DNA from 2 places in the Bradyrhizobium denitrificans genome. Region 2 is predicted to be linked to the other one. Evidence: riboswitches for the same ligand, from Rfam matches in the RefSeq annotation. Region 2 holds a riboswitch; the other holds the start of a gene.
The links. A riboswitch is a leader RNA that binds a small molecule or an ion and turns the genes downstream of it on or off. The one in region 2 is predicted to bind cobalamin.
Positions count from the first base shown of each region.

Region 1: linked by a shared signal. The riboswitch ahead of HL671_RS32420 (HupE/UreJ family protein) and the one ahead of HL671_RS04235 (TonB-dependent receptor plug domain-containing protein) in region 2 are both predicted to bind cobalamin.

Region 1 is NZ_JABFDP010000037.1:12,568-23,001, forward strand. It holds gene cobD (threonine-phosphate decarboxylase CobD) at 1-921, opposite strand, end outside; gene cbiB (adenosylcobinamide-phosphate synthase CbiB) at 944-1,915, shown strand; gene HL671_RS32405 (cobyric acid synthase) at 1,908-3,386, opposite strand; gene cobO (cob(I)yrinic acid a,c-diamide adenosyltransferase) at 3,390-3,998, opposite strand; gene cobU (bifunctional adenosylcobinamide kinase/adenosylcobinamide-phosphate guanylyltransferase) at 4,040-4,576, opposite strand; cobalamin riboswitch at 4,612-4,804, shown strand; gene HL671_RS32420 (HupE/UreJ family protein) at 4,923-5,555, shown strand; gene HL671_RS32425 (DUF1636 domain-containing protein) at 5,559-5,954, shown strand; gene cobW (cobalamin biosynthesis protein CobW) at 5,972-7,009, shown strand; gene cobN (cobaltochelatase subunit CobN) at 7,019-10,434, shown strand, end outside.
Region 2 is NZ_JABFDP010000003.1:163,428-173,861, forward strand. It holds gene HL671_RS04230 (TonB-dependent receptor plug domain-containing protein) at 1-1,525, shown strand, start outside; cobalamin riboswitch at 1,658-1,870, shown strand; gene HL671_RS04235 (TonB-dependent receptor plug domain-containing protein) at 1,984-4,056, shown strand; gene HL671_RS04240 (hypothetical protein) at 4,128-4,703, shown strand; gene ilvC (ketol-acid reductoisomerase) at 4,785-5,804, opposite strand; gene HL671_RS04250 (LysE family translocator) at 5,955-6,560, opposite strand; gene HL671_RS04255 (class I SAM-dependent methyltransferase) at 6,796-7,485, opposite strand; gene ilvN (acetolactate synthase small subunit) at 7,489-8,031, opposite strand; gene HL671_RS04265 (threonine dehydratase) at 8,207-9,190, opposite strand; gene HL671_RS04270 (acetolactate synthase 3 large subunit) at 9,558-10,434, opposite strand, start outside.

The sequences.
Region 1 (10,434 bases), on a different contig from region 2:
GCGGCGGGCCAGCCGTTCGGCGATGTCAGTCGCGCCGGTCGAGGCGACCAGCCGGAACAACGGCGTGCCGCCGATGGCGACGCAACCGGCCTTGGACAGCAGCCCGTCGATGCGCGCGCAGTCCTTGACCAAGCGGGCGCGTGTCTGGTGCAGCCACGCTTCATCGGCCAGTGCGGCCATCCCGATGGCGAGCGCAGCTCCCGACACCGCCCACGGCCCGAGCTGCTCGCGCAGCTGCTGTGCGATGTCCTCGGCGCTGATCGCAAATCCCAGCCGCACGCCGGCAAGACCATAGACCTTGCCGAACGAGCGCAGCACGATCGTCGCCGGCGGCAGGTCCGTCGCAAGGCTCGCGTTGGCGGGATAGAGGTCGATGAAGGCTTCGTCGACGATCAGCAGGCCATCCCGGCGACGCAGGGTGGCGGCCAGGCTGACTAGCGTCTCGCGCGCCAGCAGCCGCCCGGTCGGATTATTGGGATTCACCACCACCGCCACATCGGCGTCGGCCAGTCTGCCGACATCGTCGGTCAGGCTGACGTGATGGCCACCGCCGCGCCAGCACCGCGCGTGCTCCTCATAGGTCGGCGCGAGCACGGTGACGGTCGAGCACGGGCGCAGCCGCGGCAGGATCTGCAGCAGCGCCTGTGTGCCGGGAGCGGCCACGATTTGCTCAGGCGCGTCCACGCCATAGCGCGCGGTGGCCGTCGCGCGGAGCGCGCGTTCCTCGGAGGCGGCCGGCAAGCGTTGCCACGAGGCGGGCGGGATCGGTGGCACCGGGTAGGGCACGGGATTGATGCCGGTGGACAGGTCGATCCAGGGGCGCGGCGCATCGGGGTAGCGACGGCTGATGGCATCGAGATCGCCGCCGTGAACGATCGCTTCCGGCGGGGTCTGCTGCGTGCTAGTCGCTCTGTCGTCCATGTCTGTCCTTCAGCGGAGAGCGATGTTCGTCTCACTCGCGCTCGCGGCGCTCCTCATCGAGGCTGTCGTCGGTTATCCCCAAATCCTGTTGCAGCGGATCGGTCATCCGGTGATGTGGATCGGCGCGCTGATAGCATGGGCTGACCGCCGCTGGAACGGGGCCGACGCACGCTTCGCGGTGCGCCGGGCGCGCGGCATCGCACTGGTCGCTCTGCTGGTCCTGGGGATGATGGCGATTGGCCTGGCCGCGACATCGGCCACGCAGGCCGTGTTCGGGGAGCCGGCGGCAACGATCATCCTGGCCGTATCGGCGAGCAGCCTGCTGGCCCAGCGCAGCCTCGATGCGCATGTCGCTGCGGTTGCTGAAGGATTGGAGAAAGAGGGGCTCGACGGCGGTCGCCGCACGGTGGCGATGATCGTCGGGCGTGATCCCGAGCGGCTGGATGAAGCCGGCGTGGCGCGCGCCGCGATCGAGAGCCTCGCCGAGAATTTTTCGGATGGAATCGTTGCGCCGCTGTTCTGGCTTGCGGTCGGCGGGCTCCCTTGCATCCTGATCTACAAGGCGATCAACACCGCCGACAGCATGATCGGTCATCTCTCCGAGCGTCACCGCGCCTTCGGCTGGGCGGCGGCGCGGCTCGACGATCTCATCAATTTGCCGGCGTCCCGGTTGTCGGCGGTGTGGCTTGCCGGTGCGGCGGCGGTCGTTCCCGGAGCGTCCTGGCGTGCCGCGCTGCAGATGGTCGGACGCGATGCCTCCAAGCATCATTCGCCCAATGCTGGCTGGCCAGAAGCCGCAATGGCCGGTGCGTTGGGGCTGCGGCTGGCGGGGCCGCGCGTCTATGACGGTGAAACGGTCGCGGATGCATGGATGGGCCAGGGCCGGTCGGCTTTGAATGCGGGCGATATCAGGCAGGCCCTCCGGCTTTATCGGACCGCGTGCCTGATCCAGGGCATCGTCGTCGCTGCGCTGGCCCTCGCCGCGATCATGTGATCGCACGCGGCACGCGCGCGAGATCCATAATGCGGTCGATATCGATGTAGCGTTCGAGATGTGCCGCGAGCGCATCCAGGGTCGCATCGACATCGGCGTCATAGGACAGGCCGCTTGCGGTGGTGCCGAGACCGCGCAGCCAATGCGCGCGCAGGTGGTCATCGGCGAACAGGCCATGCACATAGCAGCCGGCGATCTGGCCGCCAGCCGCAACGGCCCCATCGCGGCGGCCGTCGGAGAACACGAGGAAGGGGTGTTGTGCGGCGGGCCCGTCGGTGCGGCCGATATGCATCTCGTAGCCGCGGAAGGGCGCCTCATCTTGAGTCAATCTGCCCTCGACGTCGCGCAGCGCCTTGTCGCCTGTCAGTGTCGTTTCGATGTCGAGCAGCCCAAGTCCCGCGACCGCGCCCGGCGCGCCTTCATGTCCGTCGGGATCGCTGATCATTCGCCCCAGCATCTGATAGCCGCCGCAGATGCCGAGGACGCGGCCGCCGCGGCGCAGATGCGCCTGCAGATCGATGTCCCAGCCCGCCTCGCGCAAGGCGGCAAGGTCGGCGATCGTCGCCTTGGAGCCCGGCAGGATGACGACGGCTGCGTCTCCCGGAATCGGCGTGCCCGGCCTGAGGAATTGCAGGTCGACGCCGTCCTCCAGCCGCAACGGATCGAACTCGTCGAAATTGGAGATCCGGGGATAAGCGAGCACGGCGATCTTTGGCCGATCTCTGCTCCACACTCCGCCCCCAGGCAGTCCGAGCGCATCCTCCGCCGGCAGACGGCGCGCATCCGCGAAATGCGGAATGAGCCCGAGCGATGTCCATCGGGTTCTTGTCGCAATCTCGCTCATGCCCGAGGCAAACAAGGCGGGATCACCGCGGAACTTGTTGACCAGGAAGCCCGCGATGAGCGCTGCATCGTCGGGCGCGAGCACAGCCTGGGTGCCGACCAGGCTCGCAATGACGCCGCCGCGGTCGATGTCACCGATCAGCACCACGGGGATCTGTGTGGCCTGCGCGAAGCCCATATTGGCGATGTCGCCGGCTCGCAGGTTGATCTCCGACGCCGAGCCTGCGCCTTCCACCAACGCGATGTCTGTATCGGCGATCAGATGATGAAAGCTATCAAGCACGGCCTTCATCAATTGCGGCTTCATGGCCTGATAGGCGGACGCCTTGGCATTGCCGATCACGCGGCCCTGGACCACGACCTGCGAGCCGATCTCGCTCTGCGGCTTCAAGAGCACCGGGTTCATGTGCACCGTCATCGGCCGCCGCGCCGCGCGCGCCTGCAGCGCCTGGGCGCGGCCGATCTCGCCGCCATCGGCGGTGACCGCGGCGTTGTTCGACATGTTCTGCGGCTTGAACGGCGCCACCTTCAGCCCCCGCAAGGTCAGCGCCCGTGCGAGCCCGGCGACGATCAGCGACTTGCCGACGTCGGAGCCGGTGCCCTGGAACATGATGGCGCGTGCGGGCATGGACTAGTACTCGATGCCTTCCTGCGCCTTCACGCCGGCCGCGAAGTGATGCTTGACGAGGTTCATCTCGGTGACGAGATCGGCGGCCTCGATCAGCTCCGGCTTGGCGTTGCGGCCGGTGACGACGACGTGCAGATCGGGGCGGCGCCCGGCCAGCGTTGCGACCACGTCGCCGATCGGCAGATGGTCATAACGCAAGGCGATGTTGAGCTCGTCGAGGATCAGCAGCCGGATCGTGGGATCGGCCATCAGCTCCTTCGCCTTGCCCCAGGCGCGCTCGGCCGCGGCGACGTCGCGCGCGCGATCCTGCGTCTCCCAGGTGAAGCCTTCGCCGAGCGTGTGCCACGACACCTGATCGCCGAAACGCTCGATCGCCTTGCGCTCCCCGGTCTCCCACGCACCCTTGCCGAACTGCACGACGCCGATGCGAAAGCCGCGGCCCAGAGCGCGCAGCATCAGGCCCCAGGCCGCGGTCGACTTGCCCTTGCCTTTGCCGGTGTGGACGATCAGCAGGCCCTTTTCGACGGTCTTCGACGCCACCTCGGCATCCTGAACCGCCTTGCGATTCTCCATCTTGGCCTTGTGGCGGGCATCCTCGGCGCTCTCGGTCATCGGCAGATTCCTTTCATGTCCAAGTCCGGTCTGAGCCCTGTTCATTTCAAGATCAGCGGCAGTCCCGCCGCCATCAGAATCACCCGATCGGCCGCCGCTGCGACGTCCTGGTTCAGCCGCCCCTGCGCATCGCGGAATGCGCGCGCCAGCGCATTGTCCGGGACGATGCCGAGACCGACCTCATTGGACACGACGACGATCGGACCGGACGCTGCGGCGAGCGCGTCGACGAGATCGGCACAGCAAGCCGCGACCTCCATTTCGGCGAGCATCACATTGCTGAGCCAGAGCGTCAGGCAGTCGATCAGCAGCGGCATGCGCGAGCCGGCATGGGCGCGGACGAGAGCGGGGAGATCATGGGTGGTCTCACGCGTCTGCCATCCCGCCACGCGCCGCGCCTTGTGCTGCGCGATGCGCGCGGTCATCTCATCGTCGGATGCCTGTGCGGTCGCAACATAGATCCAGGGCGGCGGATTCGTGGTCACCAGCGCCTCAGCATGGCGGCTCTTGCCCGAGCGCGCGCCGCCGAGCACCAAGGTTAGGCGCGGCAGGGCGGGGGACGGCGGGGCAGGGTCCATGGGGACGATTCCGATTGACGGGCTTTGGCGCGACCCGTATCTAACAGGATGACGGTTCTCCGAAAGGAGAGATTTAGGGAACACGGTGCGGGTTCTGAACCCAAGGCCGTGGCTGCCCCCGCAACTGTAATCGGCGAGTGTGAGGCCAAGACACCACTGGGAAACCGGGAAGGTGGTTTCACGCAGCGACCCGAGAGCCAGGAGACCTGCCGTCGACATTGCTGTTGGCCGACCCGTCGCGCGGGGAGTCGCGATGCTGGTTTGATCCCGCCGGGATGGGCGGGATGCCGTCGGATGCAGCGCATCGTCCGGCCCTCTGGGGAGCCGGCAAGCGACGGAGATGGCCATGAAGTTCAACCGCACTGCGTCCTTCGCGCTCGCGAGCCTTGTCCTGCTCGCGGCCGAGCCCGCCTTTGCGCATCATATGATGGACGGCAAGCTGCCGCAGACCTTCGCGCAAGGTCTGCTGTCCGGTTTGGGTCATCCCGTCATCGGGCTCGATCATCTGGCGGCCATCGTGGGCGCCGGCATCGTTGCGGCGCTGCTCGGGCGCGGCTTTGCACCGGTGCTCGCCTTCACCACCGCAATGATCGCCGGCGTCGGTCTGCATCTGGCCAAGGCCAACATTCCCGCGGCCGAACTGCTGGTCGGTCTTTCCACCGCGGTGGTCGGTCTTCTGGTCGTGATGCGCGGCCAGTTCGGCGTGCTGCCCGTCGCGGCTCTGTTCGCTCTGACCGGCCTCGTGCACGGCTATGCGCTGGGTGAGTCGATCGTCGGCGCCGAAAACACCCCGCTCGGGGCCTATTTCGCCGGCCTGCTGGTGATCCAGACCCTGATCGCGGTGGGAGCATTCCTGGGCACGAAGGCGCTGTCCGCGAAGGCCGACACGCTTGCGCCAGTCGCGCTACGCATCGCGGGCGCTGCCATCGTTCTGGTGGGCGGTGTCGCGGCGGCGACGGCGGCCGGCGTGATCGGCTGATTGATGACCGCATCAGAGCTTGGGCAGACGACACTGTTCGTCTGCATCACTTGCCGTGCGCAGGGTGTGGACAGTGCGTCGGCTGACCAGCCGCGGGCTGGAGCGCGTCTGCTTGCCGCGATCGAGGCCGCGCCCGCAGAGCAGCGCGCCGGTGTTGCCGTGGTCGGCGTCGAGTGCCTGTCGAACTGCAACCGTGCCTGCACCGTCGCGGTGACGGCGCCGGGCAAGTGGACCTATGTGCTCGGCGCACTCGATCCCGACATTCATGCGCAGGATGTGCTGACATTCGCTCAGCTGCATCAGCGTCACGAGGCCGGTCTGCCGGCCTGGCGCGAGCGTCCGGAATACGTCCGCAAGAACACCGTTGCGCGGGTACCCGCGCTGTCGTTGCCGCGCTGAAGACGAGAGCTCTCGCCATGACAAAGTCCTACGCCAAGACGCCTTGCACCATCGTCACCGGTTTCCTTGGCGCGGGGAAGACCACGCTGGTGCGCAACCTGATCGAGACGGCGAATGGCCGAAGGCTCGCGATCATCGTCAACGAGTTCGGCGATGTCGGCATCGATGGCGACATCCTGAAAGGGTGCGGCGTGCCGGACTGTCCAGAGGATCGCATCGTCGAGCTGTCCAACGGATGCCTGTGCTGTACGGTCGCGGATGATTTCGTGCCGGCGCTCAAGAGCCTGCTGGACCAGAAGGAGCCGCCCGAGCATATTGTGATCGAGACCTCGGGCCTCGCACTGCCGAAGCCGCTGGTGCAGGCCTTCAACTGGCCGGAGATTGCGACGCGTGTGACCGTCGATGGCGTCGTCGCTGTCGTCGATGGCCCTGCTGTCGCCGCTGGCCGCTTCGCCGATGATCCGGAGGCCTTGGCCGCGCAGCGTGCCGCCGACGATTCGCTCGATCACGACAATCCGCTCGAGGAGGTCTATGAGGATCAGCTGCTCTGCGCCGACCTCGTTGTGATGAACAAGAGCGACCTCTTGAGCGAGCAGCAGCGCAAGGATGTTGCGGCTGAGATCGCCGCGAAGGTGCAACGCGCCGTCAAGGTCATTGCGACGGAGCACGGCAGGCTGTCCGCGTCCGTTCTGCTCGGCCTCGGCGCCGCGGCCGAGCAGGACCTCGCCGCGCGGCCCTCGCATCACGACAATGAGGCCGAGCACGATCACGACGATTTCGAGAGTTTCGTGCTCGATGTGCCCGCGCAGATTTCGCCGGACGCGCTCGTCGACCGCATTGCCGCTGCCGTCGATGCGCATGACGTGCTGCGCGTGAAGGGATTCGTGGAGGTGGCCGGCAAGCCGCTGCGCCTGCTGGTGCAGGCCGTCGGCAACCGCATCCAGCACCAGTTCGAGCGTCCGTGGCGGGCGGGGGAAACGCGGCAGGGCCGGCTGGTGGTGATCGGCGAGCGTGGCCTCGATGCGGCCGCGATCCAGAGCCTGATCGCGGGATAGGCGAGGGCGATGCATCTCCTGGCGACATCCGGCGCAGATCTCGACGACCTCGAACAGGCCGTGGATCTCGCACAGTCGCCGGCCGAGATCGTGGTGCTGTCGTTTTCGGACAGTGACCTGTCGGCGCTGGCGGGGGCGTGGACCGCATCGGCGGCCGAGTTGCCCAGCCTGCGGCTCGCCAGCCTGAAGCGGCTGAAGCATCCCATGTCGGTGGATCTCTACATCGACAGCGTCATCCTCGGGGCGCGCGCCGTCGTCGTGCGTTGCCTCGGTGGGCTCGACTACTGGCGCTATGGGATGGAGCGCATCGCGGCGGTTTGCCGGAGCCGCAAGATCCTGCTGGCGGCGCTGCCGGGAGATGACCGCGCCGATGACCGGCTCGATGAGTTCTCGACCTTGCCGAAAGAGTCGACAGCGCGGCTGTATGGTTATCTGCACGAGGGCGGCATCGGCAATGCGCGCGAGGCGCTGCACTATCTGGCCATGCTGCTCGGCCGCGACGCGACGTTTGCCGAGCCGGTCGCGATCGGTTCGATCGTCGGCTTCGTGCCGGATCGTGGCGCCGTCGCCATCGACGATCTCTGTTCTGGCGATGACAAGCGGCCAGCCGCGCTGATCGTGTTCTATCGCGCCAGCTTGCTTGCCGCCGACACGGCGGGAATTGCGGAACTGATGCGGACGATCGAGCGCGAGGGGCTCGCCGCAGCGGCTGTGGCGGTCACCAGCCTCAAGGATCCGAGCATCGCGGATGCGATGGGGCGATTGATCGCGACGCGGCGTCCCGCGATCATCCTGAATGCGACCGCATTCTCTGCGTTGCGCGATGACGGCTCGACCGTGCTGGACGCAGCCGACGCGCCGGTGCTGCAGATCATCCAGGCGCAGAGCACCGAAGAGGCTTGGGCCGCCTCGTCGCGCGGCCTTTCGCCGACCGATCTTGCCATGAATGTGGTGCTGCCGGAGCTGGACGGCCGCTTGCTGGCGCGTCCGATCGCCTTCAAGGGCGAGGCCGCAGCGGATGAGCGTCTGCAATTCGGCACTATCAGCTACGTTCCGCAGGCGGATCGTGCGTCCTATGTCGCCCGGCTCGCTGCGCGATGGGCGCGGCTGCGCGCGGCGCCGGCAGGCGAGCGCCGTATGGCGCTGATGCTGTCGGACTACCCGGCGCGCGGCGGGCGTCGTGGCTATGCGGTCGGTCTCGACACCAGCGCGAGCGCTGCGGCCATTGCGCAGCTCCTCGCCCAGGCAGGATACGATCTTGGCGGTGCTCCACCGACCGCCGCGCAGATCGAAGCGTTGCTGCGCGACGAGGCGGATGACCTCGTCGTGCCGTTCGCGGTCTATCAAAGCGCTTTGAAGCTGTTGCCGGAAGGGCTGCAGGACGCGCTGCATGAGTGCTGGGGCGAGGCCGCGGCCGACCCGGCATTTTGCGATGGTGCCTTTCGCTTTCCGGTGCTGCGCGCCGGAAAGCTTACAATTTTGCTGCAGCCGGATCGCGGCAGTCGTGCGGACCGCAAATCCGGCTATCACGACACGACCGTGCCGCCGCGGCATGGCTACGTCGCGCTCTATGCGCATCTGCGCGAGGTCGAGACGATCGATGCCCTGGTTCATCTCGGCGCGCATGGAACGCTGGAATGGCTGCCGGGCAAGGCGCTGGCGCTGTCGAACACATGCTGGCCGGAGGCCGTGCTCGGCCCGCTTCCCGTCATCTATCCGTTCATCGTCAACAATCCCGGCGAGGCGATGCAGGCCAAGCGCCGGCTTGCGGCGCTGACGCTCGGACATCTCACGCCGCCGCTGGCGCAGGCCGGTCTGCACGGACCGTTGCTGGAGCTGGAGGGGCTGGTCGAAGAATATGCCGAAGCCGATGGGCTCGATCGGCGCCGCCTCAGACTGCTGGAAGACGAGATCATCGCGCGGGCCTGGCAGAGCGGTCTCGCCGCCGATTGCGGGCTCGACCGCACCATGAACGGCCGCGAGGCGGTGGCGCAGCTCGACGCCCAGCTCTGCGATATCAAGGAGCTGGCGGTGCGCGACCGCCTCCATGTGTTCGGCCAGGCTCCGGACGCGCCGGCGGCCGGCCTGCTCATCGACGCGATCGCGGCAGCCGCTGGCCAGGCGGGCGGCGCCGTCGATCGCGCCGACGTCGAAACCCGAATTCACGCGAGCGTCGTCGCCGAGCGCGAGGCGCTGCTGGCCGCGCTCGATGGCCGCCGCGTGGCGGCCGGGCCCGCTGGCGCGCCGAGCCGCGGCCGTCTCGACGTGCTGCCCACCGGGCGCAATCTGACTGCGATCGACCCGCGGGCCATTCCGACCCGGACCGCGGCCGTGGTCGGCGTGCGCGCGGCCGACGAGGTGATCCGGCGTTATCTTCAGGACCACGGCGATTATCCGCGGTCGCTGATGCTCGATCTCTGGGCTTCCGCATCGCTGCGAACCGGCGGTGACGATCTCGCCCAGGCGCTGGCCTATCTCGGCGTGCGCCCGCGCTGGGATCTGAATTCGAACCGCGTCACCGGCATCGATGTGCTGCCTTTGGCGATGCTCGATCGGCCGCGCATCGACGCGACGCTGCGCATCTCGGGATTGTTTCGCGACCTGTTCGAAGCGCAGATCGCGCTGTTCGATCTCGCCGTGCAGAAGGTCGCCGTGCTCGACGAGGACGATGCCGACAATCCCTTGGCCGCGGCGCGGCGGCGCGGCGAGAGCCTCGCGCGCGTGTTCGGTGGCGCGCCCGGCAGCTACGGCGCCGTCGCCGCCGACCTCGCGCTCGGGATGACATGGGAAACCCGATCGCAGCTCGGCGACGCCTATCTGGACGGCAGCGGCTATAGTTTCGGCGGAGGGCATGACGGCGTGTCGGCCGCCGCGACGTTTCGTGACCGGGTTCGCAGCATCGATGCGCTGGTGCATCCGCAGGACGATCGTGAGCGCGATCTGCTGGACGGCGAGGAGGTCGCCGACTTCGCCGGCGGCTTCGCCGCTGCGGCCGCATCGCTCGGCGCGACACCCGCGCTGCTGCATCTCGACACCAGCCGGCCCGACCAGCCGAAGGCACGCACGTTTGACGAGGAGATCGCCCGTGTGGTGCGCGGCCGACTCACCAATCCGCGTTGGATCTCGGGCATGCTCGCCCACGGCTATCGCGGCGTCGCCGAGATCGCGCAAGGAATCGACGCGCTCTACGCTTTCGCGGCCACGTCGGACAGCGTTCCCGAGCATCTGTTTGATCTGGCGCATGGGGCGTTGCTGCGCGACGAGGCAGTGTTGGACGGCATGATCGCGCGCAATCCGGCGGCCGTGGCCGCCATTCTGTCGCGGTTCGAGGATGCGCTGCGCCGACGCCTCTGGGTGCCGCGTCGCAATGCTGTTGCTGACGAGCTTGCGCTGGCCCATACGCGCCTCGTGCCAACGGAGAGAGT
Region 2 (10,434 bases):
CGCCGACATCCAGCGGCTCGAGGTGCTGCGCGGGCCGCAGAGCGGCCTCTATGGCGCGGATGCGCTCGGCGGCGTGATCTCGATCACCACCCGCAAGGGTGACGGACCGGCACAAGCCACCGGCTCGATCGAAACCGGCGCGTATCGGAGTTTCAACCAGACCGCGGGACTCAGCGGCTCAAAGGATCAATTCAACTACGCGTTCAACATTGCGCACCTTCACGCCGGCGATGTGCCGGTGACGCCCTGGCAATTGCTGCCACCAGGACGGAAGGCGATCGGCAACGCCTATGACAACGTCACGGCGTCGACCAGGCTCGGCGTCGACCTGAACGAGGCCTGGACGCTGAACGCGCTGGTTCGCCACACCGACGCGAGCCTGCTGTTCACCGGGGACAGCGGATCTCCGAGCTTTCCGAATGCAACCCAAAGCCATCACACCGACCGCCAGTTGACGACCCGCGAGGAAGCCGTCTGGTCGCTGCTCGGCGGCCGCATCCGCAACCATTTCGGCGTGAACTACGTCAACAACTGGTCTTACGATCTGGCGCCCGGCAATCCGGCGCCTACCATCGCCACCGGCGAGCGCATCAAATATGACTGGCGCGCAGTGGCCGAACTCTCCCCGCGCAATCATCTTGTGGTCGGCGTGGAGCAGCAGGCCGAGCGGCTGAAGGCGGCCGACGTCCTGGCCGAGAACGGCAACAAGGCCGGCTTCGTCGAGCTGCAGACCGAATTCGCCAAGCGCTGGTTCGTGGTCGCGAGCCTGCGCGACGACGTCGACGATCGGTTCGGCGGCCACGGCACCTACCGGATCGCGCCGGCGGTGATCCTGCCGGTGACCGAGACCCGGCTGAAGGCGAGCTATGGCACCGGCTTCAAGGTGCCGACCTTGAGTCAGTTGTATCAGAATTTTCCGGCCTTCAATTTCTTCGCCAATCCGAACCTGAAGCCGGAGGCGAGCATCGGCTACGATGCCGGCTTCGAGCAGCCGCTGTTCGAGGATCGGTTGCGCTTCGGCGCGACCTACTTCCACAATGACATCACCAACCTGATCAGTTTCAACGCGAACGCCACCTCCTTTGCCAATATCGGCTTCGCCACCACCGAAGGCACCGAGAGCTTCGTCGCGGCGAAACTGACCGATCGCATCTGGCTCCGCGCAGACTACACGTTCACCCGCGCGGTCGACGCGAGCACCGGTCAGCAGCTGTTGCGCCAGCCGAGAGAGAAATGGAGCGCCACCGCCACATGGCTGCCGGTCGATGCGCTGACGCTGTCTGCCACCCTGCTGCGCGTCGGCGACTGGCTCGACGTCAGCCGCGACGGTACCACGACCGGCCTCGTCGCGCCCGGCTATACGCTGGTGAATCTGCGCGGCGACTACGCCCTCTCGGACCAGGTCAAGCTGTTCGCCCGGATCGACAATCTGTTCAACCGCCATTACCAGAACCCGACCGGCTTCCTGGCGCCCGGCTTCGGCATGTTCGGCGGCATCCGGATGGCCACCTCCGGGCTGCAGTGACGATGCCAACACGCTGGCCTGGGCGGTCGCGGTCAGGCAGGGCACGCGGCCGCGCTCGGACTCGGAGCAGACGGTGTGGCCGGGGGCCCTTCGGCGCCATCATCGCCACGATTGACTCAGCCACACGCGCACACCTACTGTGATGGTGACGGTGCCCCCTGACCGGGGCTCAAAAGGGAATGCGGTGCCGGACGTCCTTAACGGATCGTTCGAAGGCCGCAGCTGCCCCCGCAACTGTAAGCGGCGAATCTCACGTCAGATGCCACTGGGATTCTCGGTCCTGGGAAGGCGGCGTTGAGGTGACGACCCGCGAGCCAGGAGACCTGCCGTCAGCCGTGGTCACACGCGAGGATGCCGGTCGGGGCGTTTATTGGCATCGTTTCTACGCCGGGCAGCATTGGCCGGTGTGAAACCTCGTTCGCGGTGACGTGCCACTGACGTCATGCCGAGGTTCCCTCGTGTTCTCGTTCCTATCCGTCGCCCGGCGCCATCGCGCCGGCCTGTCGTCGTCGACCGTCCTGGTCTCCATCGCGACGTTCGGCGCGGCTCCGGCCACCGCCCAGCAATCCGCCTCCCCCGACCTGCTGCCGCCGGTCGAGGTCGATCCGCCCCGCAAGCCGGCCGCTCCGAAGCCGGCCTTGCCGCGTGGGGCGCAGACGCCGCGCGCACGCGCATCGCAGCCGGCGGCCACGCAGAGCGCCGCCGCCCAGGCCAACGCACAACTCGTCGTCAGCCCGACCGGCATCGCAACCCCCGCTGCCCATGTGGCGAACGCGATCACCGTCGTTACGGCCAAGGACATCGCCACGCAACAGTTCCGCAGCGTGCCCGACATCCTCGCCGCCATTCCCGGCTTGAACGTCGTGCAGACCGGCGGCGCTGGCGGGCAGAGCTCGGTCTTCACCCGCGGGACAAACGCGAATCACACCAAGATCCTGATCGACGGCATCGATGTCGGCGACGTCACCAATGCCAATGGTGCGTTCGACTTCGCCCATCTGCTGACCTCGGACATCCAGCAGTTCGAGGTGCTGAGGGGGCCGCAGAGCGGCCTCTATGGCTCGGATGCGATCGGTGGCGTCATCTCGGTGATCACGCGCAAGGGCGACGGCCCGGCGCGGGCAACCGCTTCGATCGAGACCGGCACGTATCAGACCTTCAACCAGTCGGCCGGCGTCAGCGGGTCGCAGGACAATGTGAACTACGCGATGAATGTCGCGCATCTCCATGCCGGCGACATTCCGGTCACGCCACAGCAATTGCTGCCGGCGGGGCAGAAGGCGATCGGCAACGCCTATGACAACGTCACCGCCTCGACCAAATTCGGCGTCGACCTCAACGAAGCCTGGTCGCTGAATTCCGTGATGCGCTACACGGACGCAACGCTGCTGTTCACCGGCGACGGCAGCTTTCCCAGCGTCCCGAACGCGGCCCAGAGCACCCATGCCGTGCGGCAGTTCGCCACGCGCGAGGAAGCCGTGTGGTCGCTGCTCGACGGCCGCATCAAAAACTATTTCGGTATCAACTACGTCAACAACCGGACGTCCGATCTCACCGCGGGCAATCCCCTCGCCGCGATCTCGACCGGCGAGCGCATCAAATATGACTGGCACGCGGTCACCGAGCTCGCTCCGCACAACAATTTCATCGTCGGGCTCGAGCAGCAGACCGACCGCCTCCAGACCACGGGCCTCACGGCCGAGAACGGCAACAGAGCCGGCTTCGTCGAGGTGCAGACGAATTTCGCACAGCGCATGTTCCTGGTCGCGAGCCTGCGCAACGACATCAACGATCAATTCGGCAGCCATGGCACCTACCGGATCGCACCGGCCGTGATCCTGCCGGTCACCGAAACCAAGCTGAAGGCGAGCTACGGCACCGGCTTCAAGGCGCCGACCTTGAGCCAGCTCTATCAGGACTTTCCGGCGTTCAACTTCTTCGCCAATCCGAACCTCAAGCCGGAGCAGAGCACCGGCTATGATGCGGGATTCGAGCAGCCGCTGTTCGACGATCGCATCCGCCTCGGCGCGACCTACTTCCACAACAGTATCACCGACCTCATCAACTCCAATGTGACCTTCACCTCCTACGCCAATGTCGGACTCGCCACCACCGAGGGCACCGAGAGCTTCGTCACAGCGCACCTGACGGACCGGCTGTCGCTGCGCGCGGACTATACGTTCACGCGCGCGGTCGACGCGACGACCGGTCTGCAGCTGCTGCGCCGCCCGAAGGAAAAATGGAGCGCGACAGCGGTCTGGACGCCGCTGGACCCGCTGACGGTGTCGGCCACCTTGCTGCGCGTCAGCGACTGGCGCGACGTCAGCCGCGACGGCATGACCTCGGGCCTCGTCGCGCCCGGCTATACCGTCGTGAACCTGCGCGCCGACTACGCGGTCTCCGGCCAGGTCAAGCTGTTCGGCCGCGTCGATAACCTGTTCAATCGGCACTACCAGAACCCGACCGGCTTCCTGGCCCCGGGCCTCGGCGTGTTCGGCGGCATCCGCATGGCGAGCTTCGGGATGGAGTGAACGCCCTGCCCTGCGAACCGCTGTCATCGACATCCCCAATGGACTACAATCCACCCCGAAGGAGACGACCCATGGCTCTCGACATCCTCACCTCCCCCGCCGACGCTCGCCTCACGCCCGTGCCGCCGCGGCATGCTGCGGCCTTCTGCTTCGCGCTGCTGGTCACCGCCTGCGCGCTGGCGAGCTTCGCCTTTGCCTGCGCCACGCCATTCGCGGCCTTCGCGGTGGTCGCAGCCGCCCTGCTGCCGCTACGCCCCGCGTTGCTCTGCGTGCTCGGCGCCTTCCTGGTCAACCAGGGCATCGGCTTCGGCGCCCTGCATTATCCCATCGATGCCAACACGCTGGCCTGGGGGATCGCAATCGGTGCCGCCGCGCTCGGCGCCACGATCATCGCGCGCCTCGTGTTGCAGGCGTTGCGCGCCGCACCGGCGCCGCTCGCGCTCACCGCCGCCCTGCTCGGCGCCTACGCCGGCTACGAGCTGCTGCTTCTCGCGGCCACGCCCGTGCTAGGCGGCGCGTCGAGCTTCACGCCTGCGATCGTCGCGCGCCTCGGACTGACCGGCGCCGCCTGGCTGGCCGGGCTCGTCGCCACCTGTGAGATCGTCCGCCTGCTCGCGCCGCGCGTCTCACGCCGCGCGATGTCCTGAATGGACCGGCGACGGCTCGATCCAACAAAAACGGCGGGCCTCGGCCCGCCGTTTGCATTTCTCGATCGTCGTCGCGAGACCTTAGTTCTTCGACTTGTCGACCAGCGCGCCCTTCTTGATCCAGGGCATCATGTCGCGCAGGCGGGCACCGACTTCCTCGATCGGGTGCTGGGCGAGACGGGCACGGGTGGCCTTGAACGAGGACTGGTTGACCTTGTTCTCCAGCATCCAGTCGCGGGCGAAGCGGCCGGACTGGATGTCGTCGAGCACGCGCTTCATCTCGGCCTTGGTCTCGGGGGTGATGATGCGCGGGCCGGTGACGTACTCGCCATATTCAGCGGTGTTGGAGATCGAATAGTTCATGTTGGCGATGCCGCCTTCATAGATCAGGTCGACGATCAGCTTCACCTCGTGGAGGCACTCGAAATAGGCCATTTCCGGGGCGTAGCCAGCTTCCGTCAGCGTCTCGTAGCCGGCCTTGATCAGCTCGACCAGGCCGCCGCACAGCACCGCCTGCTCACCGAACAAATCGGTCTCGCACTCTTCCTTGAAGGTGGTCTCGATGATGCCGGCGCGGCCGCCGCCGATCGCCGAGGCGTAGGACAGGCCGAGATCATGGGCATTGCCCGAGGAGTCCTTGGCGATCGCGATCAGGCAGGGCACGCCGCCGCCGCGCTGGTATTCGGAGCGGACGGTGTGGCCGGGGCCCTTCGGCGCGATCATCAGCACGTCGAGATCGGGGCGCGGATCCAGCAGGTTGAAATGCACGTTGAGACCATGGGCGAAGACGAGCGCGGCGCCCTGCTTCATGTTGTCGTGCAGGTGCTCGCGGTAGATGTCGCCCTGCAGCTCGTCCGGGGTCAGCATCATCACGAGGTCGGCCCACTTCGCGGCCTCGGCGACTTCCATCACCTTGAAGCCGGCACCTTCGGCCTTCTTGGCCGAGGCCGAGCCCTTGCGCAGCGCAATCGCGACGTCCTTGACGCCGGAATCCTTCAGGTTCAGCGCATGGGCATGGCCCTGGCTGCCATAGCCGACGATGACGACCTTCTTGCCCTTGATCAGGTTCAGATCGGCGTCGCGATCGTAGTAGACACGCATTGTCGTTTCCTCTTTGAAATGGCCGGAATTGGCTGGAAAGTCAGACGCTTGGGTGAGGCACGGGCGGCTGCGCCCGGACGAAATCCGGCCCGTGTCTAGAGCATTTTGAGGTGCGATGGAAACCCCGATCTCGCATGGCGGCCGCCCCTCTCATGCGTCCATGAACACGGGATAGAGCGAGGCCAGCAGCAGCAGGGCCATCAGGATATTAAAGCCGCGGACCGCGCGCTCCGAGCTCAAGAGCGGCCGCAATGCGGTGCCGAACAGGGTCCAGGTAATGGTCGAGCCGATCGCCATGACGAAGCTGATGGCGACCTGCAACGCAACGTTGGCGGGAAAGCGGGCGATGGCGGCATAGGCCGTGATGGTGCTGATCACCATCACCCAGCCCTTGGCATTGACCCATTGGAACAGCGCCGCGCCCCAGAACGACATCGGGCCGCGCGGCGACGTGTCGTTATCGGTCTTGGCCGATCCGGAGAAGGCGATGACGACCGCGAGATAGATCAGATAGGCGGCGCCGAGATATTTCAGCACCTCCTGCAGCACGGGATAGCGGATGAACACCGTGGCCAGCCCGAAGCCGACCGCGCCGACCATGAAGGCGAAGCCGAAGCTGACGCCCATCATATGCGGCACCGTGCGGCGGAAGCCGTGGGTCACGCCCGACGACAGCAGCATGATGTTGTTCGGCCCCGGCGTGAACGCCATCACGAAGGCGAAGGTGACGAAGGCGATGAGGAGCTGCTGGGACATCTAATGAGCTTCCGCCGCACGACGGCTCTTCACCCTCCCCTGAAGGGGGAGGGGCGATCGCGCACGAAATGCGCGATCAGGGTGGGGTGGGCCCCAGGCACAGCTCGCGCGGGGAGGCGTCCCCCCGCCCCGTTTCACATCGCGGCTTCGCGCGATGTGAAACGCCCCTCCCCCTCCAGGGGAGGGTGGCAGCGTGCTCGCCTCGCCATCTCGCGCAAACATCAACACAGCTCGCCTACCCCTGCCCCGCCGGCTTCTGCAGCACATAGGTCGCGTGCATCGGGGCGTGGTAGTCGGCCGACACAGTGACGAAGCCGACCTCGCTCAGCATCCGCTCCATCACCCAGGCGAAGGTCGAGTTCTCGTCGCGCATATGGGTGATGACGCTGTCGCGGGCGAGGTCGTGGTTCTTGATGTTGAAATCGGCCCATTGCTCGATCGAGCGCTCGGCGCCGTCGGGCATGCTGACATAGACGATATCGCGCAGGAAGAACTGCGCGCCCGGCTTCAGCGCGCCGTAGATCCGCGCGAGCGCCACCGCCTTCCAGAAGTCCGGCAGATGATGCAGCGTGAACTCGCTGGCGATCAGGTCGTAGGAATTGGCCTCATAGGCGAACGACAGCAGGCCGGCCGAATGCATCCGCACCGCGGTGCGGCGGTCGCGGGTGTAGATCTTGGTCAGCGCCAGCATCGCCGGGGAGATGTCGATGGCGTCGACGACCGCGCCCAGCAGCGCCGCTTCCGTCGCCAGCACGCCATTGCCGCAGCCGATATCGGCCACTCGCCAGCCGGGCTTGACGCCCAGCATCTTGAGCGCGGCGCGCGCGCGCTCGTCCGCATCATCCCCCGCGCCATAGATCGAGGCCACGGCATGATCCAGCCCGATCCGGTTCCGTTCGTTGTAGTACCAGTCGCGCGCCAGCATGGCTCACATCCCTTCCGGTCCCCGCCCGATCGCCGCAATGCCGGTCCTGGCCACCTCGACCAGGCCGAGCGGACGCATCAGATCGATAAACTGACTGATCTTGTCGGTGTTGCCTGTGATCTCGAACACGAAGCTTTCCGTGGTGGCGTCGATGACGCGGGCCCGGAACGCATCCGCCAGCCGCAGCGCCTCGACGCGCGGCTCGCCGGTGCCGCGCACCTTGATCATCGCCAGCTCGCGCTCGATCGCACGCTTCGTCAAGGTCATGTCGACGACGCGATAGACCGGCACCATGCGGTCGAGCTGGTGCTTGATCTGCTGGATCACCATCGGCGTGCCCGTGGTCACGATGGTGATGCGCGACAGGTGCTTCTGGCTCTCGGTCTCGGAGACGGTCAGGCTCTCGATGTTGTAGCCGCGGCCGGAAAACAGGCCGATCACCCGCGCGAGCACGCCGGGCTCGTTCTGCACCAGCACTGACAGCGTGTGCGTCTCGTTAGGGTCGTGGCGATCTTCGAGGAAATAGGCTGATGCTGGCTGGTTCATTGCTGTCCCCGTGGTGTCTCTGCCGTCATGGCCGGGCTTGTCCCGGCCGTCCACGTCGAGCGTCGCGCGCGCGGCTCGTGGATGCCCGGGCCTTCGCCGCGCCGAAGCGGCTTCGGCCGCGCAGGCGGGTCAAGCCCGGGCATGACGGCGGTGTTTGTGGTGCGCCGAGTGCCCATCACGACACTCCTGCCATTTCTTCGGAGGTTGCCGGCATCACCCAGCGCCTGAACAAATCGAGATCGATGTTGCCGCCGGTCAGCACCAGGCCGACGCGCTTGCCGGCGAGCTTGCGCTTGTCCTGCAGGGCCGCCGCGAGCGAGGCTGCGCCGGCACCTTCGGCGAGATTGTGCGTGTCGGTCCAGAAGATGCGGATAGCCTCGGCGATCTCGGCGTCGCTGACCTGCACGATGCGCGATGCACCCTTGAGAATGATCGCGAGCGCATCGGCATCGGGGCTGCGCGTCGCGAGCCCATCAGCCTTCGTATCGGCGCTGTTGGTCGTCACCACGGTGCGCGCCGCGAATGACAGCGCGTAGGACGGCGCCTCCGTCGACTGCACGCCGACGATCTCGGTCTTCAGGCCGAGCAGGTCACGCGCGAGAATGCAGCCGCAGATGCCGGAGCCCTGCCCGATCGAGACGTAGAGCACATCGAGATCAGGGGCGGAACGGAACAGCTCCAGCGCGTAGGTCGCAACACCGCGCACGAGATCAGGATGGAACGACGGCACCATGTGCAGCCCATCACGCGCCGCGTGCCGCCCGGCTTCCTCGCGCGATTCCTGGAAATCGCTGCCATTCTCGATCAGTTCGGCACCGAACGCGGCCATCGCGCGGTTCTTCTCAACCGAATTGCCCCTGGGCACGTAGATCGTCACCGGCAGGCCGTTGCGGCGGCCGGCGAAAGCGACGCTCTGGCCATGATTGCCGCGCGTCGCGGTGATCAGGCCGCGGACATCAGGCTGCGTGCGCTTGAGGTTGTCGACATACACCAGCCCGCCGCGCACCTTGAAGGCACCGGCCGGCGTGTGGTTCTCATGCTTGACGACGACGCCGGCCCCCAGCCGCGCGGCGAGCAGCGGCCACGCATGCGCCGGCGTCGCCGGCACGGCGGCGCCGACGATGGCATGGGCGGCTTCCAGCTCAGCGAGCGTGAACATGGGACTGCTCATGTGTTGTTCGCCGATAGCCGCGAACGCCGCTGCGCTCCCTCTCCCCGTTCTGACGGGGGCGCGACGAGCTTCGCTCGCGCTGAGAGGGCTGGGGTGAGGGGCAGCCACACGCAACGGCCGTGCGGAGAGCCCCCCTCACCCGGATTGCATCTGACGATGCCATCCGACCTCTCCCCGCAAGCGGGGAGAGGTGAAGAGCGCCGGCACCGCACCACAGTGTCATGCCCGCGAAGACGGGCATCCAGGACGCCGCGGCCGGTGTGAGACCCACGACCGCCGCGGCTTCCTGGATCGCCCGGTCAAGCCGGGCGATGACAGCGGAGTTTGTCGGGCGCGCTGAGCTCACGATCAGTCCTCACACCAGCGCCTTACCGCCGGCGAAGGCCGCAGCCGGATCCGACGCTTCCGCCGGCAGGATCATCTCGTTGTGCGCCTTGCCGGAGGGGATCATCGGGAAGCAGTTCTCCAGCGCGGCGACGCGGCAGTCGAACAGCACCGGCTTCTTGACCGAGATCATCTCCTTGATCGCGCCGTCGAGATCGCCGGGCTTTGAGACCTGCAGGCCGACGCCGCCATAGGCCTCCGCCAGCTTGACGAAGTCCGGCAGCGCTTCCGAGTAGGAATGCGACAGGCGGTTGCCGTGCAGCAGTTGCTGCCACTGCCGCACCATGCCCATATACTGGTTGTTGAGGATGAAGATCTTGACCGGCAGCTCGTACTGCACGGCCGTCGACATCTCCTGCATCGTCATCTGCACCGAGGCGTCGCCGCCGATGTCGATAACCAGGCTGTCGGGATGCGCGACCTGGACGCCGATCGCCGCCGGCAGTCCATAGCCCATGGTGCCGAGGCCGCCCGAGGTCATCCAGCGGTGCGGCTCCTCGAAGCCGTAGAACTGCGCCGCCCACATCTGGTGCTGACCGACCTCGGTCGTGATGTAGGTGTCGCGGCCGCGCGTCAGCTCGAACAGCCGCTGGATCGCATATTGCGGCATGATGACGTCGCGGTTCGGCTTGTAGGCCAGCGAGTTGCGCGCCCGCCAGGTGGCGATCTGCTGCCACCACGCCTTGATGTCCGGCGTCTTTGCCTCGGCCTTGAACACCTGCAGGATGTCGGCGAGCACGTCGCCGCAATCGCCGATGATCGGCACGTCGACGCGGATGTTCTTGTTGATCGAGGACGGATCGATGTCGATGTGGATCTTCTTCGAGTTCGGCGAGAACGCGTCGGTG